4 regions of the Bradyrhizobium sp. SZCCHNRI1029 genome follow, and region 3 is predicted to be linked to each of the others. Evidence: predicted binding sites of a transcription regulator. Region 3 holds the regulator's gene; each other region holds the start of a gene.
The links. The regulator LexA, encoded in region 3, represses DNA repair genes until DNA is damaged. The targets are predictions, from matches to a motif close to TGTTCNNNNTGTGTTCNG.
Positions count from the first base shown of each region.

Region 1: the regulator LexA is predicted to act here: its motif matches at 4,471-4,488, upstream of QW861_RS31930 (putative DNA modification/repair radical SAM protein).
Region 2: the regulator LexA is predicted to act here: its motif matches at 5,346-5,363, upstream of QW861_RS28340 (YifB family Mg chelatase-like AAA ATPase).
Region 4: the regulator LexA is predicted to act here: its motif matches at 2,729-2,746, upstream of QW861_RS09790 (single-stranded DNA-binding protein).

Region 1 is NZ_JAUEUK010000016.1:119,582-127,164, forward strand. Features, by position in the region: gene QW861_RS31915 (YcaO-like family protein) at 1-110, shown strand, start outside; gene QW861_RS31920 (TfuA-like protein) at 107-1,462, shown strand; gene QW861_RS31925 (UdgX family uracil-DNA binding protein) at 1,511-2,995, opposite strand; gene QW861_RS31930 (putative DNA modification/repair radical SAM protein) at 3,149-4,387, opposite strand; gene QW861_RS31935 (DNA repair protein) at 4,571-5,365, shown strand; gene QW861_RS31940 (DNA polymerase Y family protein) at 5,259-6,848, shown strand; gene QW861_RS31945 (error-prone DNA polymerase) at 7,177-7,583, shown strand, end outside.
Region 2 is NZ_JAUEUK010000012.1:70,260-77,842, forward strand. Features, by position in the region: gene QW861_RS28320 (aminotransferase class I/II-fold pyridoxal phosphate-dependent enzyme) at 1-646, shown strand, start outside; gene QW861_RS28325 (DNA translocase FtsK) at 658-3,129, shown strand; gene QW861_RS28330 (outer membrane lipoprotein carrier protein LolA) at 3,326-4,087, shown strand; gene QW861_RS28335 (DUF2336 domain-containing protein) at 4,107-5,177, opposite strand; gene QW861_RS28340 (YifB family Mg chelatase-like AAA ATPase) at 5,411-6,949, shown strand; gene QW861_RS28345 (hypothetical protein) at 7,053-7,484, shown strand.
Region 3 is NZ_JAUEUK010000003.1:257,102-264,684, forward strand. Features, by position in the region: gene QW861_RS10335 (alpha-hydroxy acid oxidase) at 1-642, shown strand, start outside; gene QW861_RS10340 (HAD family phosphatase) at 688-1,317, shown strand; gene QW861_RS10345 (hypothetical protein) at 1,776-2,045, shown strand; gene QW861_RS10350 (hypothetical protein) at 2,171-2,434, opposite strand; gene QW861_RS10355 (alpha/beta hydrolase) at 2,433-3,134, shown strand; gene glp (gephyrin-like molybdotransferase Glp) at 3,266-4,477, shown strand; gene lexA (transcriptional repressor LexA) at 4,683-5,381, shown strand; gene QW861_RS10370 (hypothetical protein) at 5,656-6,096, shown strand; partial or broken gene QW861_RS10375 (ComEC/Rec2 family competence protein) at 6,490-7,560, opposite strand.
Region 4 is NZ_JAUEUK010000003.1:141,362-148,944, forward strand. Features, by position in the region: gene gyrA (DNA gyrase subunit A) at 1-740, opposite strand, end outside; gene QW861_RS09775 (DUF2306 domain-containing protein) at 912-1,310, opposite strand; partial or broken gene QW861_RS33980 (HD domain-containing protein) at 1,325-1,956, opposite strand; gene QW861_RS09790 (single-stranded DNA-binding protein) at 2,071-2,568, opposite strand; gene QW861_RS09795 (outer membrane protein) at 3,031-3,786, shown strand; gene QW861_RS09800 (outer membrane protein) at 3,979-4,734, shown strand; gene QW861_RS09805 (outer membrane protein) at 4,999-5,784, shown strand; gene QW861_RS09810 (outer membrane protein) at 5,997-6,737, shown strand; gene QW861_RS09815 (porin family protein) at 7,031-7,583, shown strand, end outside.

The DNA of each region.
Region 1 (7,583 bases), on a different contig from region 3:
CGGGGCTCGAAACCTTCGACAAGAATCCTGACTACAGCCCGGGGCGCAGAGCGCGGGCCTTCGCCGGCGATCAGATCTCGCGGCATCAGCCATCGGGGCATCCGCTATGACGTGCATCGTATTCACCGGGCCGACGCTGCATCCGCGCGACGCGGCGCTCGAATTGGAGGCCGAGTATCTCCCGCCGGTGCAGCAGGGCGACGTCTATCGTGCCGCGCTGGCGAAGCCTGCGGCGATCGGAATCATCGACGGCTATTTCGAGCAGGTGCCCTCGGTGTGGCACAAGGAGATCCTGTGGGCGATGGCCAACGGCATCCACGTGTTCGGCAGCGCCAGCATGGGCGCGCTGCGCGCGGCCGAGCTGCACGCGTTCGGCATGGAAGGCGTCGGCAAGGTGTTCGCGGCTTATCGCGACGGCGTGTTCGAGGCCGACGACGAGGTCGCCCTGATTCACGGGCCGGCTGAGCTCGGCTTTCCCGCGCTGTCCGAGCCGCTGGTCAACATCCGCTTCACCTTGCAGAAGGCGGTCGACCAGGGCGTGATCTCGGAGGCGTCCCGCCTGGTCCTGGAGGCGCTCGGCAAGGCGAGCTTCTATCCCGAGCGCAGCTACCCGGCGCTGCTGCAGGGCGCGCGGTCCGACGGTCGCCCGACGGCGCAGGAGATCGACGCGCTGGAGGCCTGGCTGCCGGATCACCGCGTCGACCAGAAGCGCGAGGATGCGCTGGAGATGCTGCAGACGATGCGGCGCCGGTTTGCCGGAGACACGGTGCCCAAGGCGGTCGATTACGCCTTCGAGCACACGCAGCTATGGGACGGCCTGATGCAGGACGCGCGGCGTTCGGCGGCCGCAGCGCGCGAGACGGTGATGCCGGACGGAACGCCGCACCTGCTGGACGAGCTGCGCCTGCTGGCCGTGCGCGGCAGCGACCTGTCCGACAAGGCGATCGCGAGATTTCTCGCGGCATCGGAGGCGAAGCGCCGCGGCGTCAGGGTCGACGCGCAGGCGCTGAGCGCGGAGATCATCCGGTTTCGCCAGAGCAGGGATTTGATGGACCCGGCCGAGCTCGAGGCGTGGATCGCGCGCAACGGCCTGACCCGGTCGGAATTTCTGGAGCTGATGCTGGACGAGGCGCGCATCCGATCTTTCAGGAAGGGGCTCAACGGCTCGGCCCTGAATGCGCTGGCCGACTGGGCGCGGATCGACGGCCATTTCGAGGATCTGCTGGCGCGCGCGCGCGACAAATGCGACGTGCTGAAGCAGACGGAACTCGACGGCGGTGGCAGTCCGGCGGACTATGGCCTCAGCGAGGGCGAGCTGATGGCGAGATACCTGCCCGCGATGCAGGCCGGCGCACCCGACCGGGACGAGACGGACGTGGCGGTGTCGCTCGGCTTTCCCGACCGAGCAGCGCTGATCCAGGCCTTGCTGCGTGAGCACGTCTACACGTCGCGCAAATCCTGAGGCCCCGTTGTCGCGTGGGGGCGGCCCGGTCGAGGCCATGCCGGCCCGTCACGCCGCATGTGCGCGCTTGATCGCGGCCGCGGCAATCTTCAGGTCCTCGACGAAGCGCTCATACTCCCGCGCCTTGGCGTCGGCATCCGGCAGCCGCAGCAGGTAGGACGGGTGCACCGTCACCATCGCCTTGGGGCCGTCGGGCAGGTCGGCGACATGACCGCGGTTCTTGGTGACCTGCGTGATCTTGCCGAACACCGCTTGCGCGGCGGTCGCGCCCATCGCCACCACCAGCGCCGGACGCACGGCGGCGAGCTCGCGCTCGTACCATTGCCGGCAGGCCTTGATCTCCGGCGTGTTCGGCTTCTGGTGCAGCCGGATCTTGCCGCGCGGCACGAACTTGAAGTGCTTCACCGCATTGGTGACGTAGACCTTGGACCGGTCGATGCCGGCCTCTTCAAGCGCGCGGTCCAGCATCTGGCCGGCCGGGCCGACGAAGGGATGGCCGGCGAGATCCTCCTTGTCGCCGGGCTGCTCGCCGACCAGCATCAGCGGCGCATGCGCGGGGCCTTCGCCGAACACGGTTTGCGTGGCGTCCTTCCACAGCGGGCAGGCGCGGCAGGAAGCGGCTTCTTCGCGCAAGGTCTCAAGATCGGCGGCCTCGACATCACGCGAGGTCTCAGCAGCGGGCGCGTGGTGGGCTTTCGGCTTGCGGCTCATCGCAGTCTCCTCGACGCGTTTCTGCGGCTTGTGGGGTTCAGTGCCGGCTTCGGCGATCATCGATGACGTGCGCCGGCTGGCGGCCGCGATCAGCGGCTGGATCAGCTTGGCCTCGGGCAGGTTCTGCCAATATTTCTTCGGCATCTCCTTTTCCATCGCCTTCACTTTCAGCCGTGCCGGATTGAAAATGCTGGCATAATAACGCAGCCAGACCTCTTCGAGCCGGTCCTCCGACGGCGCTTCAGCCTTGCTCACACCGGGCGTGAAGCTGACGCGGCTGCCGTCCCAATGCGCACAGAGTTCGGGCGTCAGGATCGACCACGGCATGTCGGCGAAGCGGCGGGCGAAGAACGGCGCGGCGCGCTCGACGATGTGGTGCTCCGGCTCGAACCAGGCGACGTAGCGCGCCTCGCGCTCGCGGCCGACCTCGCGGAAGCGGACGAAGGCATGCATCTTGTGGACGTCGCGGCGCACCGCCCGCGCCAGCGCGTTGGCCTGGGCGACATCAGGATCGGTCGCGATCTCCATGAGATCGTGGTTGGTCCGCAGACGCCACAGCAGCCGGTAGAGCAGGGCGAAGCGGTTGGGATCATTGTGCAGAATCGCGCTCTCGGCGAGCTCCATGAAGCTCGCCGGCACTGAGAACGCGCCCTTCGGCACCTCGGGAAGCTGCGTGTCGGCCTGATCGTCGAACAGGTCGGGCGCTGCGCCCTTGACGCGCCAGCTGACATCGGCCGGCTTGACGTCGTTCATCGCCAACGCCCGCGCCGCCTGACGCCAGCCGTCGAAATCAGTGTCGCTGTCGAGGGTTACGACGTGCATTTCACCTCTCTCGTCATTGCGAGCGAAGCCGCCGCGTCATTCCGGGGCGCTTCGCAGAGGCGAACGCGGAATCTCGAGATTCCGGGTTCGATGCTTCGCATCGCCCCGGAATGACGGCTGTTTCCTGGCTTCGGTCTTCGCCACGACGTTCAATTAGAACCCAAATCCCAGCTGCTGCGGTTTGGGCCGCAGCCGGGCCGCCAGCCCGGCACCGTCGAGCAGAGACGGCTGTGGCCGGTGGTCGGAGAGAACGATGAACGGCAGGACCTTGTTCCTGACAACGTTGAGCCGGGCGAGATCCGCAAAGCGGATCGTGGTGGTGCGGCGGGTGGCGAGGATGCGCTGCACGGTGCGGGTGCCGAAGCCGGGCACGCGCAACAGCTCCTCGCGGCTCGCTTTGTTGATGTCGAGCGGGAAGCGGTCGCGATGGCGCAAGGCCCAGGCGAGCTTGGGGTCGATGTCGAGCGGCAGCATGCCTTCGTTCTCCTCGACGATCTCGTCGGCATCGAAGCCGTAGAACCGCATCAGCCAGTCGGCCTGGTACAGCCGGTGCTCGCGCACCAGAGGCGGTGCCTGCAGCGGCAGCGCGCGGCTGGCATCGGGGATCGGGCTGAAGGCGGAGTAATAGACGCGCTTGAGCTTGTAGGCGCCGTAGAGATTGGCAGAGGTCGACAGGATGACGCGGTCGTTGGCGTCGTCGGCGCCGACGATCATCTGCGTGCTCTGGCCGGCCGGCGCGAAGCGCGGCGGCTTGGCCCGGCGCACCGTCTTCTTCGCCTCCGCCGTCTCGTCGAGCTTGAGCCGGAGACGGCCCATGGTACGGCGGATGGCGCGCTGGTCCTTTTCCGGCGCGAGCGTCGTCAGGCTGGCCTCCAGCGGCGTCTCGATGTTGATGCTGAGCCGGTCGGCATAGCGGCCGGCCTCGGCGATCAGCGCCTCGTCAGCCTCCGGAATCGTCTTCAGATGGATGTAGCCGCGGAAGCGATGCTCCTCGCGCAATTTGCGCGCGACGCTCACGACCTGCTCCATCGTGTAGTCGGGGCTGCGGATGATGCCCGACGACAGGAACAGTCCCTCGATGTAGTTGCGGCGATAGAAGTCGATGGTCAGCTTCACCACCTCGTCGACCGTGAAGCGCGCGCGGGCCACGTTGGAGGAGGCGCGGTTGACGCAATACAGGCAGTCGAAGTTGCAGGCATTGGTCAGCAGAATCTTGAGCAGCGAGATGCAGCGTCCGTCCGGCGCATAGGAATGGCAGATGCCCATGCCGGGCGAGGTCGAGCCGAGCCCCTTGCCGTCGCGGGAATCCCGCATCTCGGTACCGCTGGAGGCGCAGGACGCATCGTACTTGGCGGCATCGGCCAGGATCTCCAGTTTGCGCATCAGCTCCATGGCTTTGAATCCCTTTGATTCCATTCGTTGAATCACACCCGGGGCAATCCCGATTGACTCTCTCGAAGGCGTTAGCTTTATATTAGAACGTATCATGAACAAAGAGGGTCGTCGCGGGTTCACTGCCTGATCACTGAAACAACGGCAGCGCCCGCACGATGGATTGAAGAGGAGCGGCGACGGATGACCGGCGCACGCATGGATACGCTCGCGCGTCTGCGCGGCCGCATTGCCCGTCTCGAGGCGGGAGATGGCGCACATGATTTGCGCCGGGTCGCGCTCGGCCATGACGAGGCCGACGCGACCTTGCAGGGCGGGCTCGCGACCGGCGCGCTGCACGAGGTGTTCGCCGAGACCGGCCGCCAGGCGGCAGCCGCGACCGGCTTCCTGTGCGGGCTTGCCGCGCGTGTCGCCGCGCACCGGCCCCTGATCTGGATCCGGCAGGATTTCGCCGAGCGCGAGATGGGCGCGCTGTCGATGAGCGGGCTCGCCGAGCTCGGCCTCGATCCGCGCCGCATCGTCATCGTGCGCGCGCCCGATCTCGACCACGCCTTGCGCACCGCCGCCGACGCGCTCGCCTGCGATGCGCTCGGCAGCGTGATGCTGGAGGTGTGGGGGGAGACGCAAAAGCTCGATCTCGTCGCCAGCCGCAAGCTGACCCTGGCGGCGCAGGAATCCGGCGTCACCGCGCTCATGTTGCGCATTGCGGCTGCGCCCGAGCCGTCGACCGCGGAGACGCGCTGGATCGTGCGCACCGCGCCGTCACCGCTCGTTGCCCCGTGGATGGCGTGGGGCGCGCCGCGCCTCGATGCCGAGCTCATTCGCAACCGTCACGGCCAGACCGGACGATGGATCATGGAGTGGACCCCCGATGCATGCCGTTTCAACGAACCGGCGGCGGATCCTCAGCCTGTGGCTGCCGCGCCTGCCCATCGATCGCATCAAAAGACAGCAGGCACTCACAGGCGCTCCGCCTGAGAGCAAGCCGCAGGTCGTCGTCATCAAGGACGCCAATGCGCTCTTGATCCATTCGCTGGACGAAGCGGCGGCGTGCCACGGTGTGTCGCTCGACCAGCCCTTGGCGAATGCCCGCGCGGTCTGTCCCGACCTCGTCGCGCACGAAGCCGATTTGGCGGCTGATGCAAAGATGCTGGAGAGCATCGCCGACTGGTGCGACCGCTTCACGCCGCTGGTGGCGCTCGATCCGCCGCATGGCCTGTCGCTCGACATCACCGGCTGCGTGCATCTGTTCGGCGGCGAAGCCAGGCTGATGCAGTCGGTGTGCGACGCGCTGACCGCGCATGGCCTCATTGTGTCGGCGGCGATCGCCTCCAACGCCGTCTGTGCGCGTACGCTGAACCGCCAGGTGCATGGCCGCATCGTGCCCGACGGCGAGGAGGCGGCCGCGGTGGCGCCGCTGCCGGTGGCCGCCCTCGGCGGCAGCGAGGCCATTACGCTCGGCCTGCGCCGAGCCGGCCTCAAGACCATCGGCGACGTCGCCGCGCGCGGCCGCAACGAGATCACCGCGCGGTTCGGCGCCGCCTTCACCCGCGTGCTGGCGCAGGCGCTGGGCGAGGCCGATGCGCCGATCAGCCCGCGCAAGGTCCCGCCGGACTACATCGTCGACAAGCGTTTTGCCGAGCCGGTCGCGACCGACACGGTGATTGCGGCGAGCCTCTCCCGTCTGGCCGCGATGCTGGTGGCGGCGATGGCGCAGCAGGGCAAGGGCGCGCGGCGGCTGGAGGCCTGCTTCTTCCGCACCGATGGAATGGTGCGCGTGATCACGGTCGACACCGGCCAGCCGGTCACCGAGGCCGCAATCATCGACCGGCTGTTCCGCGAGCGGCTCGAGGCGCTGAACGATCCGCTCGATCCCGGCTTCGGCTTCGACATGATCCGGCTCGCTGCTGGCCGCAGCGAGATCGTGGTGCAGCAGCAGCGCGATCTCGATGCCCATGTCCACGACAATGACGAGCTGTCGGCACTGATCGACCGCATCGCCGCGCGCATCGGCGGCAAGCGCGTGGTCGTGCATCTGCCGGTCGATACCCATGTTCCGGAGCGCGTGGCGCTGCCGCTGCCGGCGCAGCAAAATCTCGCCGCCGCCACTGCTGCCGCCTGGCCGGAGCGCGCCGAGGGCGAGCCGCCGCTGCGACCTCTGCGGCTGTTCGCGCACCCCGAGGCGATCCAAGTCATTGCCGGCGTGCCGGACGGCCCGCCCGCGCGCTTCGTCTGGCGCCGTGCCGCGCATGCCGTGGTCCGCGCCGAGGGCCCGGAGCGCATCGCGATGGAATGGTGGCGGCCGGACGGGCAGGGCCTCACGCGCGATTATTTCCGCGTCGAGGACGAGCACGGCCTGCGCTTCTGGCTCTATCGCGACGGGTTGTATGACCGTGAGTTCGAGCAGCCTGAGGGCCCGCCGGTGCAGCCCGCCTGGTACATGCATGGCCTGTTCGCATGAGGGCCGGGATCGCACATCTCTCGCGGCGATCTCGCTGCTCACCCTCCCCTGGAGGGGGAGGGTCGGCTCGCATGCGCGCATGCGAGCCGGGGTGGGGTGACGGACCATCCGCACCTGCGGTGCTCGTCGAAGCCAACTCACGCACGGCTGAGAAGAGCGGGCCCAATGACGACCGGTTGCTGGGCTCACCCCACCCCGCCGCGCGCTCTGCGCGCGTCGACCCTCCCCCTCCAGGGGAGGGTGGGCACTTGTGCAAGGCGACTTGTTGCTCATCACCTGCAGGGAGCGGGCAACGCGGCATCGTCAACGCAGCCTCCGCGATCGTGCCATGACTCCCATCCCCTATGCCGAGATCGGCGTCACCACCAATTTCTCCTTCCTGCATGGTGGTTCGCATCCGCAGGACTATGTGCACGAGGCCGCCGAATATGGCCTCACCGCCATCGGCATCGCCGACCACAACACGCTGGCCGGCATCGTGCGCGCCTATAGCGAGCTGAATAACGACCGGCTCAGCTACAAGCCGAAGCTGCTGTACGGCGCGCGGCTGGTGTTCTCCTGCGGCACGCCCGACATCCTGGTCTATCCGCGCGACCGCGCGGCCTATGGCCTGCTGTGCCAGCTGCTCACCCGCGGCAAGCGCGGCAGTGACGCGGACAAGGTCGCCAAGGGCGATTGCCGCCTGAGCTTCGAGGACCTGTTTGAGTTCATCGAGGGACAGTTGCTGGTGCTGAT
Region 2 (7,583 bases), on a different contig from region 3:
GCAAGGCTCGGTGGCATCAGCGGACTACATGCGCAGGCTGGTCCAGCTCGCCAACGCTTACGGCTTCCTGATCTTCAGCGACGAATGCTATTCGGAGATCTACACGAAGGCGGCACCCGGCAGCATGCTCGAGCATGCCGGACCCGACTACACCAACGTGGTCGCGTTCCAGTCGCTGTCGAAGCGCTCCAACGTGCCGGGCATGCGGATCGGCTTCGCCGCCGGCGACCGCCGATTCCTCGCGGGCTTTCACGAGCTGCGCAACGTCGCGGCGCCGCAGGTGCCGGTGCCGCTGCAGCACGTGGCCGTCGCCGCCTATGCCGACGAGGCGCATGTCGAGGAGAACCGGCGGCTGTACCGCGCCAAGTTCGATCTCGCCGACCAGATCATCGGCAACCGCTATGGCTACAAGCGTCCCGATGGCGGCTTCTGCGTCTGGCTCGACGTGGCTGATCGCGGCGGCGACGAGGACGTGACGTTGCGGCTGTATCGCGACGCCGGCGTGCGCGTGGTGCCCGGCAGCTACCTGGCGCGGCCGCAAGCCGACGGGTTCAATCCGGGCCTGGGCTACATCAGGCTGGCGCTGGTGGCGGACGCCGGATCCACCGGTGAGGCGTTGCACCGGCTGGTCGAGGTCCTGGGATAATCGCGGGGCTGATGCAGATGCCGGCGATCGAACGAGTCATCCCTCTGGTCAACCACCTGCCGACGTCGCTGCGCGACGCGCTGGTGCGGCGGCTGCGCGAGCTCGCGGGCCTCTGCCTGATCGCGCTGTGCGGCGTGGCCGCGGCGGCGCTGATGACGTGGTCGGTGCAGGACCCCAGCCTGAGCCACGCCACCTCGCGCGCCATCCGCAACATCGTCGGCTATCCCGGCGCGATCAGCGCCGATCTGCTGATGCAGATCCTTGGTCTCGGCTCGATCATGGCGATCCTGCCGCTTTCGATCCGCGGCTGGCGGATGATGACGCACCGGCCGTTCGACCGCGAGGCGCTGCGCTTCGGCGCCTGGATTCTCGGCGCCGTCATCGCCGCCGGCTTTGCCAGCTGCTGGCCGCGCTCGCACGCCTGGCCGCTGCCGACCGGTCTCGGCGGCGTCGTCGGCGACGCCCTGGTGCGCGCACCGGCCGTGGTGTTCGGTCCGCCCGGTGTGATCTATCGGCTGGTGCTCGGCGCCCTTCTTCTGGTTGCGATGATCGGCTGCCTGCTGGTGGCCGGCGGCATGGGCGCGAAGGAAGCCGATCCGAGCCTGCTCGCGGATGAGGACGACGACACGCCGCTGGCCGACCCCGAGGACGACGACGACCGCAAGGCGATCCGGCTCGGCTGGGTGTTCCACGCCATCATGAGCGCCAAGGCCCAGGTCGTCTGGTTCCTGAGCACGGCCTATCGTGCGCTGGTCTCCTCCGGCCCGCAGCCGCGCGCCGCCGCCGCAGGCCGGCAAGAGCCCAGCCTGGGTCGCGGCAAGCCGACGCTCGCGCCCGAGATGGACGAGGACGGCGGCGACGAGGACGAGGCCGACGAAGGCGAGGATGAAGAAGAGGAGGAGGAGCCCGCTCCCCGCGCCCGCAAGAAGCCCGCGGCTAAGACGCCGGCCCGCAAGGCCAACGACAAATACGACCTGCCCTCGGTCTCGATGCTGGCGGCGCCGAAATCCTCCGACCGCCAGCCGCTGTCGAAGAGCGAGCTGGAGGCCAATTCGCGCGCGCTGGAAGGCGTGCTGCAGGACTTCGGGGTGCGCGGCGAGATCGTCAAGGCGCATCCCGGCCCGGTCGTCACGCTGTACGAACTGGAGCCGGCGCCGGGCATCAAATCGTCCCGCGTCATCGGCCTCGCCGACGACATCGCCCGCTCGATGAGCGCGCTGTCGGCGCGCGTCGCCGTCGTGCCCGGCCGCAATGCCATCGGCATCGAGCTGCCCAACGCGCATCGCGAGAAGGTGTACCTGCGCGAGCTGCTCGTCGCCAAGGAGGCGACCGAGAGCGTCGCCAAGCTGCCGCTGTGCCTCGGCAAGAACATCGGCGGCGAGTCCATCATCATCGACCTCGCCCGCACCCCGCACATGCTGATCGCCGGCACCACCGGCTCGGGCAAGTCGGTCGCCATCAACACCATGATCCTGAGTCTGGTCTATCGCCTCAGGCCCGACCAGTGCCGGCTGATCATGGTCGACCCGAAGATGCTCGAACTGTCGGTCTATGACGGCATCCCGCATCTCCTCACGCCGGTCGTGACCGATCCGAAGAAGGCCGTCGTCGCGCTGAAATGGGCCGTGCGCGAGATGGAGGAGCGCTACAAGAAGATGGCCAAGCTCGGCGTGCGCAACATCGACGGCTACAACGCCCGCCTGGGCGAAGCGCGCGCCAAGGGCGAGGAGCTGACGCGCACCGTCCATACCGGCTTCGACAAGGAAACCGGCAAGGCGATCTACGAGGAAGAGAAGCTCGACCTCGATCCCCTGCCCTACATCGTCATCATCGTCGACGAGATGGCCGACCTGATGATGGTCGCCGGCAAGGACATCGAGGGCACGGTGCAGCGCCTCGCGCAGATGGCGCGCGCCGCCGGCCTGCACGTCATCCTGGCGACGCAGCGCCCGTCGGTCGACGTCATCACCGGCACCATCAAGGCGAACTTCCCGACCCGCATCTCCTTCCAGGTGACCTCCAAGATCGACAGCCGCACCATTCTCGGCGAGATGGGCGCAGAGCAACTGCTCGGCCAGGGCGACATGCTCTACATGGCCGGCGGCGGCCGCATCAGCCGCGTGCACGGCCCGTTCTGCTCCGACGAGGAAGTCGAGAAGGTCGTCAAGCACCTGAAGGCACAGGGCTCGCCGGAATATCTCGAGGCGGTCACCGCCGAGGAGCCGAGCGAGGAGGATGGCGCCGTGTTCGATGCCACCGGCATGGGCGGCGGTGGCGGCGGCGACGACCTGTTCTCCCAGGCGGTCGCCGTGGTCAAGCGCGACCGCAAGGCCTCCACCAGCTACATTCAACGCCGGCTGCAGATCGGCTATAACAAGGCCGCTTCGCTGATGGAGCGGATGGAACAGGAAGGCATCGTCGGCCAGGCCAACCACGCCGGCAAGCGCGAGATCCTGGTGCCCGAGGAGGAAGGCGGGTTCTGACGGCCCCGATGGCCGCAGAAACGCCGCTTCGGTGCCCGATCTTCACGCGATTACGATCACGCTGCCCGGCCGAACCGGGATAGAACGCGTAAAACCTCAGGACGTCGTTTTGAAAAGCTCCTTGTTGAACAGCACGTTTTCGTATCACGCAGCTTGGCGCGGGCGCCGGATCGGCGCTTGGCTGGTCGCCTGCGCCGTGACGATATGCTCTGTCGCCGGTGCGTCCGGTCACGCCGCCGCGCAGGGCACGCCGGCTCCGAAATCAGGCCCGAAGAGCGGCTCCCAGCTCAGCGCCTCCGACCAGCAGCGGGCCGGCCAGAGCCCCTCGACCACCCAGACGGCCCCGCCCAACCCGGTCATTCCCGATCCCCGGCGCAACGTGCCGGCCAGCATCTTCACCTCGTTCGACGCCAACCAGAAGGCGCAGGCGGCCAAGGTCAGCGCGTATCTGTCGTCGCTGCAGACCCTGGTCGGGAACTTCGTCCAGGTCGGCCCGGACGGCAGCAAGACCAAGGGCGATTTCTACATCCAGAAGCCGGGCAAGGTCCGCTTCGAATACGAGCCGCCGACGCCGATCGACATCATCGCCGACGGCTCTTCCTTGGTGGTGCGCGACCGCAAACTCGCGACCCAGGACGTCTATCCGCTGTCGCAGACGCCGCTGCGTTATCTGCTGTCCGACCGCATCGACCTGTTGAAGGACACCAACGTGATCGCGGTCGCCGCCGACGACCTCTACGTCACGATCACGATCGAGGAGAAGCAGGCCCTGATCGGCACCAGCCGGCTGATGCTGATGCTCGGCGCCAAGGACGGCCAGCTCAAGCAGTGGACCGTGACCGATCCGCAGGGCTACGACACCACGATTGCCGTCTACAATCTGGATACGACCAAGAAGCTCGATCCGGCGATGTTCAAGATCGACTTCACGGCCTATCCGAGCACACCGCCGGGCTGACGCCGCCTCTCGCGCTCGCTCAGCGCGATTCGAGCCCGCGCACCTTCCATTGCGCTTCGGACAGTGCGAGCTTCTCGAAACGCTTGCGCGCCTCTTCGAGGTCATCGGCCGGAAGCGCGTCGCAGCCGGGCCGGTCGCGCAGGATCATCGACGTCGTCGCCCAGCTGAGCCGCGCGGCCTTGCAGGCCAGCAGCAGGTCCGTGATGCGGTCCTCCTCCAGCAGCGATTCGATCGTCTCGATGGTGACGACGCAGAGCAGCGCCAGCGCTGCGATCACGGCAGGGAAATCGCCGGTGGCGCAGAAGCGGTTGACGGCGGAGTCGCCGAGCTTGCCGGTCCGGCTAAGGGCGGCAACCTCGGCCTTGACCTGCTGATAATCCCAGATCGCGCGCATTGCCGCGCCGGGCGAGCGGGTCGGCGTCGCCTGCAGGGTGGCGCGGGTCGCCGGCGGCGCGGCCTTGATGAAGCGGGCGCGGGCGCCCTCGCTGGCCGCGGCGACAAAGGCTCGCGACAGCTTGGCCGGCAGGTCGGTGCGCAGCGCCAGCTTCTCGGCGAGATCCTCGTCGCGCTCGGCGATCTTGAACAGGCTGCGATAGCCGTCCTCGGACAGCCGGGCGGAAAGATTCTGCGCCAGCGCCATGCGCACCGCCGGAAAGCCGCGCGCGATCAGCTGCGTCGTGAGGCTGTCGCCGATGCCCCTGCGGCTGGCGATCGCAACGAGATGCGCCGGGCTGCCGGTGCGGATGAACTCGGCGAGATCGCGCTCGGTCAGCACCGCCGCCTTGGCCAGCATCGGCCCGGCGACGCGCAATTCGGGGTGAACGGCGAGCATCCGCGCCGTCGCGTAAGGCGCGCGCTCGACGCCGGCGAGCGCCATGCTCAGCTCGGCCAGCAGCTCGGTCGCGACCTGCGGCATCAGCCGGGCGAACATCTGATCGTAGAGATCGAGCTGCTCGGCCGAGGCTGGCCGCGGACCGGCCAGGAACAGGCTGGTGGTCCGGCGCAGCATGTCGGTGGCGAGCTCGGACACCGTCCGCGCATCACCGGGGGGCGTCTTGGCGGTCGGAGCTGCCGCAGGCGCTGGAGGCATCGCACGTCCCTCGTTGGGCGCCTCCCTCGGCTGTGACGGAGGCGCGGGTCGATCATCAATTGAGGAAGAATGCGAAGGCCGGACTAAAGGGGCGTTAAGCGCAGCGGACGGAGCTGCAACCCCACGCGGCTGTCGTTAATGGATTGCGACAGAGCGCGGCAACGACAATGTTCCCGTATTGTTCTTGCGAACGATGCCGGCTTCCGCTAGCCTCCTTGCCCGGGAGGGGCATCATGGTCCAGCGCGTTTCCACCGTTGCCTTCGAGGGGATCGAGGCCCGCGCGGTCGACGTGCAGGTCCAGGTCGCGCCCGGCCTGCCGGCCTTCGCGATCGTTGGCCTGCCGGACAAGGCGGTGTCGGAAGCGCGCGAGCGGGTGCGCTCGGCGCTGATCGCCTCGGGCCTGGCGCTGCCGGCGCGGCGCATCACCGTCAATCTGGCCCCGGCCGACGTGCCCAAGGAAGGCAGCCATTACGATCTGCCGATCGCGCTCGGCCTGATGGCCGCGATCGGCGCCATTCCGCCGGATGCGCTCGGCGGCTTCACCGTGCTCGGCGAGCTCGGGCTCGACGGCTCGATCGCGCCAGTCGCCGGCGTGCTGCCGGCGGCGATCGGCGCCAATGCGCGCGAGGAAGGATTGATCTGCCCGGCCGCCTGCGGCGCCGAGGCGGCGTGGGCGAGCCCGGACCTGCAGATCATCGCGGCGAGCTCGCTGATCCAGATCGCCAACCATTTCAAGGGCACGCAGGTGCTGTCGCGGCCGCAACCGAAGATCCAGGAGGCGCCCGCAAGCCTGCTCGACCTGCGCGACATCAAGGGCCAGGAGAGCGGCAAGCGCGCGCTCGAGATCGCGGCCGCCGGCGGGCATCATCTGCTGATGATCGGCTCGCCCGGCGCCGGCAAGTCGATGCTGGCGGCGCGGCTGCCGTCGATCCTGCCGCCGCTGTCGCCGGCAGAGCTCTTGGAAGTCTCGATGATCGCCTCGGTCGCCGGCGAGATCGAGGGTGGCGCGCTGACGTCGCGCCGGCCCTTCCGCAGCCCGCATCATTCCGCGAGCATGGCGGCGCTGACCGGCGGCGGCCTGCGCGCCCGACCCGGCGAGATCTCGCTGGCGCATCAGGGCGTGCTGTTCCTCGACGAACTGCCGGAGTTCGATCCGCGCGTGCTGGATTCGCTGCGCCAGCCGCTCGAGAACGGCGAGGTCTCGATCTCGCGCGCCAACCACCGCGTCACCTACCCTGCCCGCTTCATGCTGGTCGCCGCGATGAATCCGTGCCGTTGCGGCAACGCGTTCGAGCCCGGCTATGCCTGCAAGCGCGGCCGCATCGACCGCTGCACGTCCGACTACCAGACGCGCATCTCCGGCCCGCTGATGGACCGCATCGACCTGCGCATCGAGGTCCCCGCCGTCACCGCCGCCGACCTCATCCTGCCGCCCGCCAAGGAAGGCTCGGCCGAGGTGGCCGCCCGCGTCGCCGCCGCGCGCGACCTGCAGCGCGCCCGCTATGCCAAAGCCGGCCTGCCGCACATCCGGACCAACGCCGAGGCCCCCGCCGCCGTGCTCGACGAAATCGCCAGGCTCGACGCGCCCGGCCAGAAGCTGCTGCGCGAAGCCGCCGAGACGATGCGGCTGTCCGCCCGCGGCTATCACCGCGTCCTGCGCGTGGCGCGGACGCTCGCCGATCTCGACCACACTGATGCGATCGGCCGGCTGCATCTGGCCGAGGCGCTGTCGTATCGCGCGCTGGCGGAGGACAGCCGGCATGCGGCGTAAAGGCGCCCCCTCCCCCTCAACACTCCGGTAACGACTTCTCTTTACGCTCCGACAACCATAGGGCCCGCGTTTTGTCCTCAGGCCTGCCGCGTCGGTGCGTATCATGTTGCGTTTCAAGGTCCTCGTCTCGGCTGTGCCGCTGATCGCGGCCGCTGTCATCGCCAGACTCGAATTGGCGCCCTCCCCGCAGCCCTGCATTGCCGTCGGTGCCGACAGCGTCTCGCTCGGCTCGGCGCCGTTTACCGCCGATCTCCATGTCGACGTCACCGATGACCCGGCGCTCGCCACCGTTCGCGTGGCGCTGGCCGACAGTCCGGAGACGGCTGATCTCGTCGTGGTCGACGATGTGCTCGCCAAGGAGGATCGTGGCTGCGGCATGACTGCCGCGACTGCGGTCGTCGCGATCGCCGCCGATCCGCATCCTGGCGCGCTCCGGATCCATCTCGCCAAGGACAGTGCAGCAGATGCTCACGCCGCCGCGCTCATCGTCTCGGCCCGCGGCCACGACTCACCGCCGGCCGATCCGGTTCGGTGAGTCGGGCTAACGCCCGGTTCACCATCTCAGCACGGCTTCATCGCGCGTGCATGACCTTTCAAAGTCTCAGCAATACCGACGCCGCATGGTGCGGGCCGG
Region 3 (7,583 bases):
GTCGCCAACAGCTACACCGCGTTCTGCCTGACCGTCGACACCGCCCATTACAGCCGGCGTGAGCGCGACATCGCCAAGCGCTACGTCCGCGAAAGCCGGCTGCGCGCGACCGGCGGCGACCACCAGAAGGCGCTGAGCTGGCACACCGTCAAGCTGATCAAGGACAAGTTCAAGCTGCCGCTGATCATCAAGGGCATCGCGACCGCCGAGGACGCGCAGATTGCGGTCGATCACGGCGTCGACTGGATCTACGTCTCCAACCATGGCGGCCGCCAGCTCGACCATGGCCGCGGAGCCATGCATGTGCTGCCGGAGATCGTCGCCGCCGTGAAGAGCCGGGCAAAGATCATGGTCGACGGCGGCTTCTGCCGCGGCACCGACATCGTCAAGGCGATCGCCTCCGGCGCCGACCTCGTCGGCATCGGCCGGCTGCAATGCTGGGCGCTCGCCGCGGCCGGCGAGGACGGCATCCTGCGCATGCTCGAGCTGCTGGAGGACGAGGTGATCCGCACGCTCGGCCTGCTCGGCGTCACCTCGTTCGCGGAGCTGAACGCGTCCTATCTGCATCCGGCGGCCGCCACCAACCTGCCGAGCGTGGTCAGCGCGTTTCCGCTGGTCGACATCGAGCCCTACCGGTATTGAGGAGGCGCCGCTTCCGTCCCACGCAAGGCATCGTCGACCCGCCCCATGCCCGCCTCCGCTCTCCGCCCCGGCGTCGCCGACGCGCTGCTGTTCGACCTCGGCCGCGTCGTCATCGACATCGATTTCGTCCAGGTGGTCTCGCGCTGGGCAGCGCATGCCGGCTGTCCGCCGGAGCGCATCGCCGCGCGCTTCGTGCGCGACGAGATCTATCACGGGCACGAGCGCGGCACCGTCTCCGATGCCGCGTTCTTCGCCAACCTGCGCCGGCAACTCGGCATCGACATCACCGACGCGCAGTTTCTCGACGGCTGGAACGCGATCTTCGTCGGCCCGATGCCGGGCATCGCCCCGCTGCTCGCACGCGCGGCTTCGAGACTGCCGCTCTATGCCTTCTCCAACACCAACCAGCCGCACATCGATCACTTCTCGCCGCGCTATGCCGACCTGCTTGGTCACTTTCGCGAGATCTTCCTGTCGTCGTCGATCGGCCTGCGAAAGCCGGATGCCGAGGCGTATGATCACGTGGTGCGGGCGATCGGCGCGCCGGCCGAGCGGATCGTTTTCTTCGACGATCTCGCTGAAAACATCGACGGCGCGCGAACGAGCGGGCTGCAGGCGGTGCTGGTGCGCTCGACGGCCGACATCGCCGCGGCGCTGGAGGCGCTCGGGATCTGATCGCGTCGCGCAAGGGTGCGTCATGGCCAGCGGCGTGACGTTCTGAAAGGCTGCGCTCGCAATGACGGTGCCCACTCGTGCAAAATTGTTCTCGCGACACGATGTGCCCGAGCTTTGCTGCTCTCATTTCACCCTCCTCCAATCGGAGGGCGCAGGGAATGCCGGGCTGCAGGCCGCAACCCATGGCCCGCCTGCAGAAAAAAAGCAGGCGGCAGTCACCACAGGTCCAGCCGACATCCGGCATTCCCTGCGCGATGGTCTTCACGCTTATACGCGATCTCCCCGGTGCCCGGCTTGTTGGCCACCGTCGCCGACGGGATCATCAGCACCCTTCGGCTTGGCATCAGCTTCGGGATGCCAGGACCACGCGACTTCACGTCCGCGCCATGCCGTTCGTCCGCGCGCCATCAGGGCACGCTGCGACACGTCGCGGCCACCGCATCCCGCGCTCCACGTCCGTGACGATCGCGAAGCGCCCCTCCTGTCGAGCACGGGACCAAATCAGCATAGCAGCTTTTTCCGAAAAAGCGAATCCTAAATGCGACCGCCGGCAACGGCGCCATCCGGCCCGTCTCCCGCCACATCCGCTGGCCGCAGACGAGCCGGCGCCTAAGCGCATCGGCATCGGCGGCGAGATCGTCAAGATCGCGCCGTGCTCGATGACCATCGTCGGTACGCTCGCCGATTGGTCGCAATGGACCGGCGTGACCTTCGACAGCTCGGGCTAGATCGAGGTCCCCGGTGCTCTCGTGCCCGTGCTCGCGTCGGTCGAGCACGACCGTGCCGCCTATGTCGAGCCGAATGTCTGGATTCGGCATCCGCTCTGACGCGGTGCAGGTCGTCCGCGCGACGATCAACGCGCCGGCACGACGCGCTCGTTGAGAAATCCGATCACCACGTCGAACGCCTGCCGTCGATTCCGCTCCATCAGGATCATGTGCGTGCCCTGCCCGATCTCGACCAGGCGCTTGTATGGCGCGCTCACGAGGCGAACGAACAGGTCGTGCGCCATCCCGAAGCGGACATCCACATCCCATTCCGTCGCGAGCACGAGAACCGGGCAGTCGATCGTGCTGGGATCGTAGATCGGCTGGTCCACGGTCCAATGCTCGTCCATGTGGCGCGTGCAGATCGAGGGCGTCGCGGCAACGCATATGACGATCGCCTATGACCGGCGCGGATTTGGTGAGACGGTCGCCTATGAGGAAGCTCATTCTCCGGTCGAGGACCTGCTCGCCGTCGTCGACGCGCTCGCGCCGGGGCGGCCGGCGACGCTGATTGCCTGCTCGCAAGGAGGCCGCATCGCGCTCGACTTCGCGCTTCGCCATCCGTCACGTATGGCATCGCTGGTGCTGATCGCACCTTCGATCAGCGGCGCGCCGGAGCCGGTCTATCCACCGGAGATCAAGGCGCTAACGGCGTCGTTGGCCGCTGCCGAGGCCGCACAGGATTGGGATCGGGTCAGCGCTATCAAGACGCATCTGTGGGTCGACGGTCCCTTGCAGCGCGAGGGACGCATCTCCGGCGAGCCGCGCGAGACGTTCCTGAAGAAGAACGCCGCCGCACTCCGCGCGCCGCCAACCGGCGCGACTCTCGATATGGCACCAGCCTTCCCGCGCCTCGCGGAGATCGTCGCGCCATCGCTCGTCATCTGGGGGGACTTGGACTTTCCTCACATCCAGCAGCGAAGCAGGCTGCTCGCCGCAACAATGCCGAACGGGTCAGGACATGAGCTGGCCGGAACGGCGCACCTGCCGAGCCTGGAACGTCCGCAGGAGGTCATGCGGTTGATTGCGGACTTTCTCGCGCGATCGTGAGGCAGCGGCCCGGAAACGGCCCACAGCAGACGGTCAGAACGCAGGGAGCGGCCTAGGCCCTTGGCCGCGCCGTGCGCGTTCGGTTAGAAGGCGATTCATTCGATCTGCCGTCTCCGTCCGAAGGAACTCTCATGGCCCTGATGCCGGTGTCTGATGCGTTGTCCGCCGTGCTCGCCGGCGCCGAACCGCTGGCCGAGGAGCAGGTCGGGCTGGACGAAGCGTTTCACCGCATCCTGGCGCGGGACCTCGCGGCGCTGCGGACGCAGCCGCCCGAGGCGATGTCGGCGATGGACGGCTATGCCGTGCGCGCGGCGGACGCCGCCCAGGCCAAGGCGCGGCTGAAGGTCATCGGCGAGGTCGCGGCAGGGCGTCCGTTCGATCGCGTGGTTGGACCCGGCGAGGCGGCGCGGATCTTCACCGGTGGCGTTGTCCCGGAGGGCGCGGACGCGGTGGTGATCCAGGAGGACACGATCGCCGAAGACGGCCACGTCGTGATCACCGAGGCCGCGATCAAGGGCCGGCATATCCGGCCGGCGGGCGTCGACTTTCACCAGGGCATGGTGCTGCTGAAGTCCGGGCGCCGGCTCAGCGACCGCGACCTGTCGCTGGCGGCCAGCATGAATCATCCGGCGCTGCCGGTGCGGCGCCGGCCGAAGGTGGCGCTGCTCGCCACCGGCGACGAGCTGGTGATGCCGGGCTCGACGCCCGGCCCGGGCCAGATCGTCTATTCCAACGGCTACGCCTTGCGGGCGCTGGTGCGCAACGAGGGCGGGACCCCGATCGATCTCGGCATCGCCGCGGATACGATGGAGGCGACGATCGCCGGCATCCGCCGGGCCCGCGAGGCCAAGGCCGACATCCTGATCACGACCGGCGGCGCCTCGGTCGGCGATCACGACCTGGTCAAGCAGGCGCTCGAAGCCGAGGGCGTCGAAATGGCGTTCTGGAAGATTGCGATGCGGCCGGGCAAGCCGATGATGCACGGACGGCTCGGCGACATGAGGGTGATCGGACTGCCCGGCAATCCGGTGTCGTCCTATGTCTGCGCCATCCTGTTCCTGGTGCCGCTGATTCGGCGGCTGCTCGGCCGTGACGAGGCCGTGATGCCGCGCGAGACCGCCCTGCTCGGCCGCGAACTGGGGCCGAACGATTCGCGCGAGGACTATCTGCGGGCGCAGCTCGAAGAGCGCGCCGACGGCACGCTGATCGCCACGCCGGTGACGCAGCAGGATTCGTCGCTGCTCGGGAATCTCGCGCTCTCGCAGGCGGTGGTGATCCGGCCGGCGTTTGCGCCGAAGGCGCCTGCCGGCAGCCCGTGCGAGATCCTGCGCCTGCCGAACTGAGCCGCTTCCCCGGTAAAGCCCGGTCTGTTCATCATATTTTTAGGATTGCGGAACACACATCGAACATATAGTGTTCGTTCATGATTTGTTTTTAGTATGTTGCGGGCGACGCGATGACGGTCCGACTCCAGGGCGCTCTCAGCCGGTTTGTGCGCGAGGCGCAGCTCTTGGACTCGGACGACAACAAACCGGGGACCAGGTCGAGATGCTGACGCGCAAACAGTACGAACTTCTGCGGTTCATCAACGAGCGGCTCAAGGAAGCCGGCGTGCCGCCGTCCTTCGACGAGATGAAGGATGCGCTCGATCTGCGCTCGAAGTCCGGCATTCATCGCCTGATCACGGCGCTTGAGGAGCGCGGCTTCATCCGCCGGCTGCCGAATCGCGCCCGCGCGATCGAGGTGATCAAGCTGCCCGAGCTGTCGCAGGCCGCGGGCAACCGCCGCGGCTTCACCCCATCGGTGATCGAGGGCAATCTCGGCAAGGTGCGCACCAGCACTCCCGCGCTGGACGATGGCGAGCGCCCGGTCGCGGTGCCGGTGATGGGCCGCATCGCCGCCGGTACCCCGATCGAGGCGCTGCAGACCCGCAGCCACACCATCAGCGTGCCTGCCGACATGCTCGGTAACGGCGATCACTACGCGCTCGAGGTACGCGGCGACTCCATGGTCGATGCCGGCATCCTCGACGGCGACATGGCGCTGATCCAGCGCAACGAGACCGCCGACACCGGCGACATCGTGGTGGCGCTGATCGACGATGAGGAAGCGACGTTGAAGCGCTTCCGCCGCCGCGGCGCATCGATCGCGCTGGAGCCGGCCAACACCGCCTACGAGGTACGCATCCTGCCGCCGAACCGGGTGAAGATCCAAGGCAAGCTGGTCGGGCTGTACCGCAAGTACTGATCGCGAATGGGATCGGTCGATCGGCGGCGGGCGCACGCGCTTTCGCCGCCGATCGGAGGCTGCCCAGCAAAATACGTCACGCGCGAATGCACCTCATGATGTGCAGCGCGGCATGCTCAAACGCTTGTGATCGGCCGCGGGCACACGCGATGCAGATCAGCGCAGAATTGCCGCGAAGCGCGCGCTAACATCACCATCGATGTCCACTCTGATAGAGGCCTGCGCCTGTCCGGGGGGAGCGTGGGTCGGCTATCTCTCAACGAGGAGCGATCCGATGTGTGACTACAGCCTCCATGCGGTTGCGTCCCGTCCCGCCAAGGTCGGCGAGACGTTGATCTCGATGACCTTCCGTGGCACCGCCACCCGCGGCTTCGCGCTGGAGAGCGAGCCGACCGTCGCAGTCTGCATGCTGCCCGGCACCGAGTTGGCCTTCGCCGAGGACGTCCGCTACGACAGCCGCTGGCTCTGGACCCGGACGATCCGCGAGCGCGTCGCAAAGTTCAACAGCATCGAGACTCACATTCCCGATCGCCATCACGACGCGATCGAATTCGCCGACGGGCGCCACGTGCTGGTGACCCAGCTCTGCGAGGGTCAGCGCGTCACCGTGCTGCAATTGCCGGTCAGCAAGCAGCCGGCGGAGCGACGCCCGGACATCGCCGAGGACGTGCCGCCTTCGCAGGCCACACCGATTCGCCGCATCAGCATCACCTGAGGGGTCTCCGCATCGGCATTTCTCTCGGTCGTGAGCGAGCTTTCGACCGTGGGAGATTTGGGTTCTGCAAGCGCAAAGTCCTCTCGGGCGAACCTCACGCCCCGGCATCGCATCGGATAGGAACGACATCCCTCGGCCGCCATGATGTGCCGGGGGAGCCTGCCGCCGTGGTCAACAAGATCGATTGGAACAAGGCCGCCGGGATCACCGAGCCCCGGTGCGATATGCTTGTGTTCGGATGGCTGACAGTCACGGCTGACGACATCGCCATCTGGCAACGCTATCCGCGCGCTGCGTTCACGCTGGCCGAAAGCCCCGCGCTGTTCGATGGACCTGGCAACATGGACCTGGCGACACCGAGTATCATCTCGGCACGTTCGAGCTGCCCGGCACTCAGTCTTCCTCGCCCTGCTCCGTCTCCGGCGGCGTCGCGTCCTGAGGCCGCGCGGCCGGCGCGCGCGGCGTCAGCGTCGTGTCGAACTCGCCGGCCTCGGCGGGCGCCGGCCACCATGGGCGGTCAGTGCCGCCGGCGCGCGCCGGCGTGACGGCGAAGCTCCTGCCCCGCCGCACCAGCATCAAGGCGCCCTGCTGCCGCAGCCGCTCGCGATCGATGACGGCCGCCGCGCAGGATGACGGCGCGGCGCGCGCGGTGACGATGAGCGCGGCACGGGCGCAATCATCGGCGAGCGCCTCGGCGCGCAGGGTCAGGGCGGCGATTCGGCCGTCAGCCATTGCCGCCACGCAGCCCGCCTCGTCGCAGGAGACGCCATCGGTGAGCGATGAATCCGCCGGCAGCCGGGCATCGGCGTCGGCCGCGAGCCACTCCTTGGTGGCGAACACGTCCTTGCCGGTGCGCATCACATGCAGGCGCCCGTCACGGCCGCGCACCGCCACCGCGCGCCCATCGCCGGCGATCAGCACGTCGGGCAGCGGCGTCGCGGCGGCCCACGCGGTGGCCACCACGAGCCCCACGACGCCCGACCAGCGCAGCGGTGTGCGCAGCAGGCCGATCAGGATGACCCCGAGGCTGGCCAGGATCAGTGGACCGATGTCGAAGGCCGGGATGCGCCCGACCGCGCCGGGCAGCGCCGCCACCCAGCGCGTCACCGCGATCATCCAGTCGATGCCGAGGCCCATCAGCGTCCACCAGGGACCGTCGAGCCCGAACGGCGCCGCCACGAGGCCCATCAGGCCGGCCGGCATCACCAGCGCCGAGACGACCGGCATCGCTGCGAGATTGGCGAGCACGCCATAGGGCGTGACGCGATGGAAATGGAAGGCGGCATAGGGCGTGGTGGCGAGCCCCGCGATCAGCGAGGCCAGCAACAGCATCGCAAGCTCGCGGCCGCCCCACAGCGCGATGCGCTGGGTGGCCGAGCTGTCGGGCGTCGCGAACAGTCTGGGCAGGCCGAACTGCACCAGCGCGACCAGGCCGAGCGTTGCCGCGAACGACATCTGGAAGCTTGTCGCCCCAAACACAATCTAAC
Region 4 (7,583 bases), 120 kb from region 3:
CGGCCCAGATGATAGGCCGAGCGGACGCCGGCGCGTCCAAGAATGATGCCCCCGGTCGGGAAATCCGGGCCCGGAATGATGTTGATGAGTTCGTCGATCGTGAGCGTGGGATTGTCGATCAGCGCGATGCAGGCATCGATCACCTCGCCGAGATTGTGCGGCGGGATGTTGGTGGCCATGCCGACCGCGATGCCGCCGGCGCCATTGACCAGCAGATTCGGATATTTGGCCGGAAGAACCGACGGTTCCTTGTCCGAATTGTCGTAGTTCGGCTGGAAGTCGACGGTATCCTTGTCGATGTCGTCGAGCAGCGGGATCGCCGACTTCGCGAGCTTCGCTTCGGTGTATCGGTAGGCGGCCGGCGGATCGCCGTCGACGGAGCCGAAATTGCCCTGGCCGTCGATCAGCGGCACGCGCATCGAGAAGTCCTGCGCCATGCGCACCATGGCGTCGTAGATCGACTGGTCGCCATGCGGATGGTATTTACCGATGACGTCACCGACCACGCGCGCGGACTTGACGTATTTCTTGTCGGGCGTGTGCCCCTGCTCGTACATCGAATAGAGGATGCGCCGATGCACCGGCTTCAGGCCGTCGCGCGCATCGGGCAGCGCTCGCGACACGATCACGCTCATCGCGTAATCGAGGTAGGAGCGCTTCATCTCATCGAGGATGGAGACGGGACGAATGTCGGAAGGTCCGCCCGGCTCGCCGGGCTTCTCATCTTCTTTATCGGACAAAGGGGATACCGGTCGGTTTTGACACGCGAAAATCGCTTAGAATCATATAGCGCAGGAGCGTGCCGCAGGCCACCCCCAAGGCGATCCGAAGAGCGCTTTTTCTGCTCGCCTTTCCAGTCACTTAACCGGTTGCCGCGGCCGCCCATGGCAGGCTCCGGGAACCGTCTTCGGCTACGGCCCGAAGACGACCTTGTGCATGATGCGTCCCGGCAGCAGCGTGAACAGTCCGGCGATCACCAGGGCGCCGGAAAACAGCATGATCATGGCCCGGCGATGGGCCGCCACCCGGTGCCGGTGCGCAGCCCACACCGCCAGCGGCAGCACGGCCAGCGTGTAGATCGACAGCAGGTGGATCGGGCTCCATGGACCGACCAACCGGATGGTGTGAATCCAGAACGAACTGGCTGCAACGGCAACCATGAGCGCGACCCAGATCCAGCCGACCGTTCGATGCGGCACGGTCCCCTTCGGGGCGGCGAACTGAACGAGCCCGAGCGCGAACGCCGTCATCGCGGCGACGGCGTGCAGCTGGACGGCGGGCTCGGCGTCGAGCAGCGGCGCGAAGCTCATGGCAGCCCCCAGAGCTAGATCGCAGCCCGCAGCTCGTGCAGACGTTCCTTGATTGCGTCGACATCCACGCTGCCAGCACGCATCTTGGCTTCGGCTTGGCCTTTCACCAGCCCGCACAGTTCGACGAGCATAGCGTCATGGGCGCATACCGCGTCCATCTTGGTGTAGACGAGATTGTACTCGACGGGCTCCCAGGTCCCAAGATCGGCAAGGTTGTGCTGCATCTGAACCTCGAGGTGATCGAGCGCCGCGGCGAACTTGGCCTCCGCCGTGAGCTTCGCCTCAAATTCATGGAACAGGTCGAATATCTCCTGCCCGCCTCCCCGGGCAAGCGCGACCGGATGACTTCGATCGCCTCGCGCTCCTTGGCGACCTTGGCATCCTTTCGGCTGCCGGTCTCGAAGAAGGGGACGTCTCCGACCAGCGCCTCGACGAGGTCGTGGACGATGATCATCTTCAGCACGCGATCGATCTCGACCGGTCTTTCGAGATGACGGTGCACGAGCAACGCGAGCAGAGACATGCTCCAGCTATGCTCGGCCACGCTCTCGCGGCGCCCGTCAGACAGCCAGCTGTGGCGCAACTCGCGCTTCAGGCCCTCGGCGAGCCGATAGAAGTCGAGGGTCCTTGCCACAGCCTCCATCATCGTACCAACCTCGCACGATCGCTTGCAGCACCCCGGCCGCCCCCCTCGGATGACCGCCGGCCTGCCGTCCAGACACGGGCAAGCCGGCTCGCATCAGCAGCGTCCGCGCGCGCCTCAGAACGGAATGTCGTCGTCCATGTCGCTGTTGCGTCCGCCACCGCCCGCCGAAGCAACCGCGCGGCGCGGCGGCGCCATCGACGGACCGCTGCTGCCAAAATCACCGCCACCCATGTCATCGGAGAAGCTGCCGCCACCGCCGCCCCGGCCATCGAGCATCGTCAGGGTGGAGTTGAAGCCCTGCAGCACGACCTCGGTCGAGTACTTCTCGACACCGCTCTGATCGGTCCATTTGCGGGTCTGCAGCGCGCCCTCGATGTAAACCTTGGCGCCCTTCTTCAAATACTGCTCGGCGACCTTGCAAAGACCTTCGTTGAAGATCACCACGCGGTGCCACTCGGTCTTTTCCTTGCGCTCGCCTGTCGCCTTGTCGCGCCACGTTTCCGACGTCGCAATGCTCAGATTGGCGATCGGCCGCCCATCCTGCGTGCGCCGGATCTCGGGGTCCTTGCCGAGATTGCCGACCAGAATCACCTTGTTCACACTACCCGCCATCACCACTCTCCCGCGGTTCTCGATCATCGGACCGGCCGTCCACACCGGCCTCACGGCGTCCGGTGGCTAACCCTTCCTCTCGCGGCGGACCCTATACGGTTGCCGCGCGGTCCACCCGCCCTGTCCGTTGTTTATCCACATATAGCAGGCGGAAGGCCATTGTTCCAGTTTTGTTCGCGCGCATATGTCTACAACCGTGCGTCGAGTTCCACGGAACTCGATGGAACCGCAAGTTCTCGCAATGGAACCCGGAAAAAGTTCCCTTATTCACGAAAAAGGGATTAACTTTCATTAAGTTAGCCAGCCTCACTTCCTCCTCGGCTGTGGCTTTTGGGAGACGGTATCCAGGGTTGAATCGCGTATATTTGAGGATGGATTGGGGCCGCAAGCGTGGTCGCACCAACTTCACAGACGAGCGTCTCCGGGGACCATTTTGGAGACGCCCAACGCGGGAGACTTGGGATGAAACGAATTTTTCTCGGAGCTGTCAGCTTGATGGTTTTGGGGGCGCTGACGCCGGCGGGAGCCGCCGATCTCGCCGCCCGCCCGTACACGAAGGCCCCGGTGATGGCGCCGGCGCCGCTTCCGACCTGGGCCGGCTTCTACCTCGGCCTGCAGGGCGGCGGCGGCTGGGGCCGCAGCAACGAGACCTTCTTCGGGGCGCCGAATACGGCGATCTTTGCCGGCACCCAGAACTATGACACCAGCGGCGGCTTCGTCGGCGGTGTGGTCGGCTACAACTGGCAGGTCGACAACATCGTGTTCGGTCTCGAGGGCGACTATCACTGGGCCGACATCAACGGCCGGTCGGGCGTCGTCAACGCCGGTCTCGGCGATACCTACTTCACCAGGCTGCGCGGCTTCGGCGACATCAAGGGCCGCCTCGGCTGGGCTGCGGGTCCGGCGCTGTTCTTTGTCAGCGGCGGCGCTGCCGTCGGCGATCTCCAGCACCGCTACGACGCGGCGCTCAATGGTGGCGCGGCCAATAGCTTCGCTCAGAACAACTGGCGCTGGGGTTGGACGATCGGTGCCGGCGCCGAGTACATGTTCGCGCCGAACTGGTCGGCCAAGGTCGAATACAACTATCTCGACTTCGGCAAGAGCTCGATTCAGTACAGCGCGGTTCCGACCAACCGCTCCGAGTGGAGCGACACCGTGCACACCGTCAAGGCGGGCGTCTCCTATCACTTCGGCGGCCCGATCGTGTCGCGCTACTGATTGCACGCAAAAAGCGAATATGTCGAAAGGCCGGCCTCGCGCCGGCCTTTTTTGTGTGCCAGAACCGGCACTTGCCGAGCCGTTGTGTCCTTTGGGTGACGGCTTTTTACGGCGGAAGGAGCTATCAACGTCCGGCGGGTGGGCGTTGGTGAGAGCGTGCGTGCGGGCGTCGGACGTGGTTTGGGGAATGCGATGAGAAGGCTGTTGCTGGGGGCGACAACTTCGCTGGCGCTGGGGATTGCGCCGGCCATCGCTGCCGATCTGCCCGCGCGCACCTTCACCAAAGCGCCTGCGATGATCACGACGATCTATGATTGGAGTGGCTTCTATATCGGCCTGAATGCCGGTGGCGCAGCGGCCCGCACCTGCTGGACCAACAAGGTCAGCTTTGCCGGCGTGGCCGCAACCAACGCGGAAGGCTGCCATGATGCGACCGGCGCGCTGGCGGGCGGCCAGATCGGCTATCGCTGGCAGGCTGGCGGCTGGGTGTTCGGCATCGAAGGTCAAGGCAACTGGGCCAACCTCAAGGGCAGCAACACCAGCCAGTTCGCCCCGGCCGTGACCAACCAGACCAAGATCAACGGCATCGGCGTGTTCACCGGCCAGATCGGCTATTCCTGGAACAACGTGCTCTGGTACGTGAAGGGTGGCGCCGCGGTCGCGGGTGAGAAGTACAACGGCCTCTCCACGGCCACGGGCGTGGTGCTCGACGTGTCCAGCGCCACGCGCTGGGGGGCTGCGGTCGGGACTGGTGTCGAGGTCGGCTTCGCCAAGAACTGGTCGGTCGCAGCCGAATACGAGCACCTGTTCATGGGCAACCGCACCTTCGGCTTCTCGGGTGTTCCCCTTGGAGCCGCGGGCCGGACCGATGCGGTCGGCCAGGACGTCGACATGGCGACGGTCCGCGTGAACTATCGCTGGGGCGGTCCCGTCGTTTCCAAGCACTGACCCTCGAGGGCTGACACTCGGGATCTCACGCGGCGGCGCTTGCCCGGCCTGTCGTCACTCACGCTGTGACACAGCTCCCCCCGTCGGCTCTGGCAGTCGCCGTCTTTACCCGCGCTTAAGCACGATCGGCACATCCCGCCACACGGCTCGTCCCGGTCACGAGTTTGGAAAGCAGTCTCCCTTACAACCAGCCACAGGCCACCTTCGCGTGGGCCCGGATCGGAGGGATCCGGAGCGTGGTGTATTGGGACTGGGGAGAGACGAATGCAGAAGACGACCTTGATCTTGACCGCAAGCGCCGCGGCGCTGGGACTGGCGCCGGCCTCGGCGGCCGACTTCGCGACGCGCCCTTACAGCAAGGCGCCGCCGCCGGCCTATGTCACGCCGCTGCCGAGCTGGGCCGGGTTCTACCTCGGCGTCAATGGCGGCGCCGACTGGAGCCACAATTGCTGGACGCTCAACCGCGTCGGCGGCGTGGCGGTCGTGCCGACCCAGTCCGAAGGCTGCCACAACGCCTCGAGCGGCCTCATCGGCGGCCAGGTCGGCTATCGCTGGCAGGCGGCGAGCTGGGTGTTCGGCGTCGAGGCCCAGGGCAACTGGACCGACCTGAAGTCGTCCAATGCGAGCACGGCTGCGCTGGCCGCGGGCATCACCAACACCACCAAGACCGATGCGATCGGCCTGTTCACCGGCCAGGTCGGCTACGCCTGGGGCAACGTGCTCTGGTACGTGAAGGGCGGCGCCGCCGTCACCCACAACAAATACACCGGCACGGCGAATGCGGCCGCGCCCTTCCCGGTCGGCACGCTGCTGGATTCCGCCAGTGAGACCCGCTGGGGCGGCACCGTCGGTACCGGCGTCGAGTTCGGCTTCGCGCCGAACTGGTCGGTCGCCGTCGAGTACGACCACCTGTTCATGGGCTCGCGCGACATCAGCTTCCCGGCCACCGCAACCGTGCTGTCGCGCGTCGATACCATCAAGCAGGACATCGACATGGCGACCGTCCGCGTGAACTATCGATTCGGGGCGCCGATGGGCACGCGCTACTGAAAAAAGCCGCCGCTCGCACGCATTCGGAAAGGCCGGCCCTCGCGCCGGCCTTTTTCGTGTCAACAGCCCGGCAGCGTCGCGGCGTTTTTGTGCTAAATATATGATATATAACGCTTTTTCATTTCTGTGGCGGGCGCGTTACAGCCTCTCCGGGATGCCCTGTGTATGACTTGCCCATCGCTTGTCATTCCAACCTCCCGGGGGAGAATTTGATGAAGAAGTTGCTTGTGATCACGACGGCGCTCGTCGGCATCGCATCCGCCACATCCGCGTCGGCGGCCGACATGGCGGCCCGCCCGTACACCAAGGCGCCGCCGATGGTCGCGCAGATCCTGAGCTGGTCGGGCCTCTACGCCGGCATCCAGGGCGGCGGCGGCTGGGGCACCAGCAAGGAGACCTTCCTCGGCCGCTTCAATGCGCCGGGCTTCCTGGGCACCCAGAACTACAACACCAATGGCGGCTTCGTCGGCGGCGTGGTCGGCTACAACTGGCAGGTCGACAACGTCGTGTTCGGCCTCGAAGGCGACTATCACTGGGCCGACATCAACGGCCGCTCCGCCGTGGTCAATGCCGGCGTCGGCGACACCTTCTTCACCAAGCTGACCAGCTTCGGCGACATCAAGGGCCGCCTCGGCTATGCCGCCGGTCCCGCCCTGTTCTTCGTCAGCGGCGGCGCCGCGGTGGGCCAGTTGCAGCATCGCTATGACGGCGTGCCCGGCAACGTCTTCAGCCAGAACACCACCCGCTGGGGCTATACGGTCGGCGCCGGCGCCGAATACATGTTCGCGCCGAACTGGTCGGCCAAGCTCGAGTACAACTATCTCGACTTCGGCAAGAGCACGATCCAGTACAGCGCTGCGGCGCTCAACCGCTCCGAGTGGAAGGACACCGTTCACACGGTCAAGGCCGGCCTCAGCTACCACTTCGGCGGCCCGGTCATCGCAAAGTACTGATGCCTGCAAACCGACAGGTTCCGAGAAGGGCCGGCGAAAGCCGGCCTTTTTTGTTGCCCTGATGCCACCTTGCCGGCTCGCCACACCCGGAACCAAGTAACTGAGTGACATAGGCTTTCTGGAACTTGGCCGTAAAAACGCGGTTTGGGCGCGAGTGTGTCTTCAGGGTGACGGTAATCCGTACGGAACCGGGCTATAGGAACCTCGTCAACTTGAACGGGTGAGTCTGTTTCGTGCGTAAGCTTATCGGTGCGATGCGGACTTCGAGGAATAAAAATAAACTGGAGACTGGAATGAAGAAGATCCTGCTCGCGACCGTGGCCTTGGCCGCCCTGGCCGCTCCCGCTGCCGCCGCTGATCTTGCCGCACGCCCGACCTACACCAAGGCCCCGGTTGCCGCGCCGGTGCTGACCTGGACCGGCTTCTACATCGGTGCCATGGGCGGCTATGCCAACGAGAATGCTGACTTCGCGGCCATGAAGGGCGGCTTCGCCGGCGGCACCGTCGGCTACAACTGGCAGCAGGGTGCTGTCGTGTTCGGCCTCGAGGCCGACGCCGCTTGGGCCGACATCAACGCAAACGTCGGCGCGCTCGGTGTCAACGCCGAGTCCAAGATCCGCGACTGGGGCACTGTCCGCGGCCGCATCGGCTACGCCTTCGGCCCGACCCTGCTGTACGCGACCGGTGGTTACGCCTGGGCCGACAACCGCATCTCGCTGACGGCCCCCGGCTTCGCCGCTGCCGACAGCAAGATCCACTCCGGCTGGACCGTCGGCGCTGGCGTCGAGTACATGTTCGCCCCGAACTGGTCGCTGAAGGGCGAGTACCTCTACAAGAGCTTCGGTG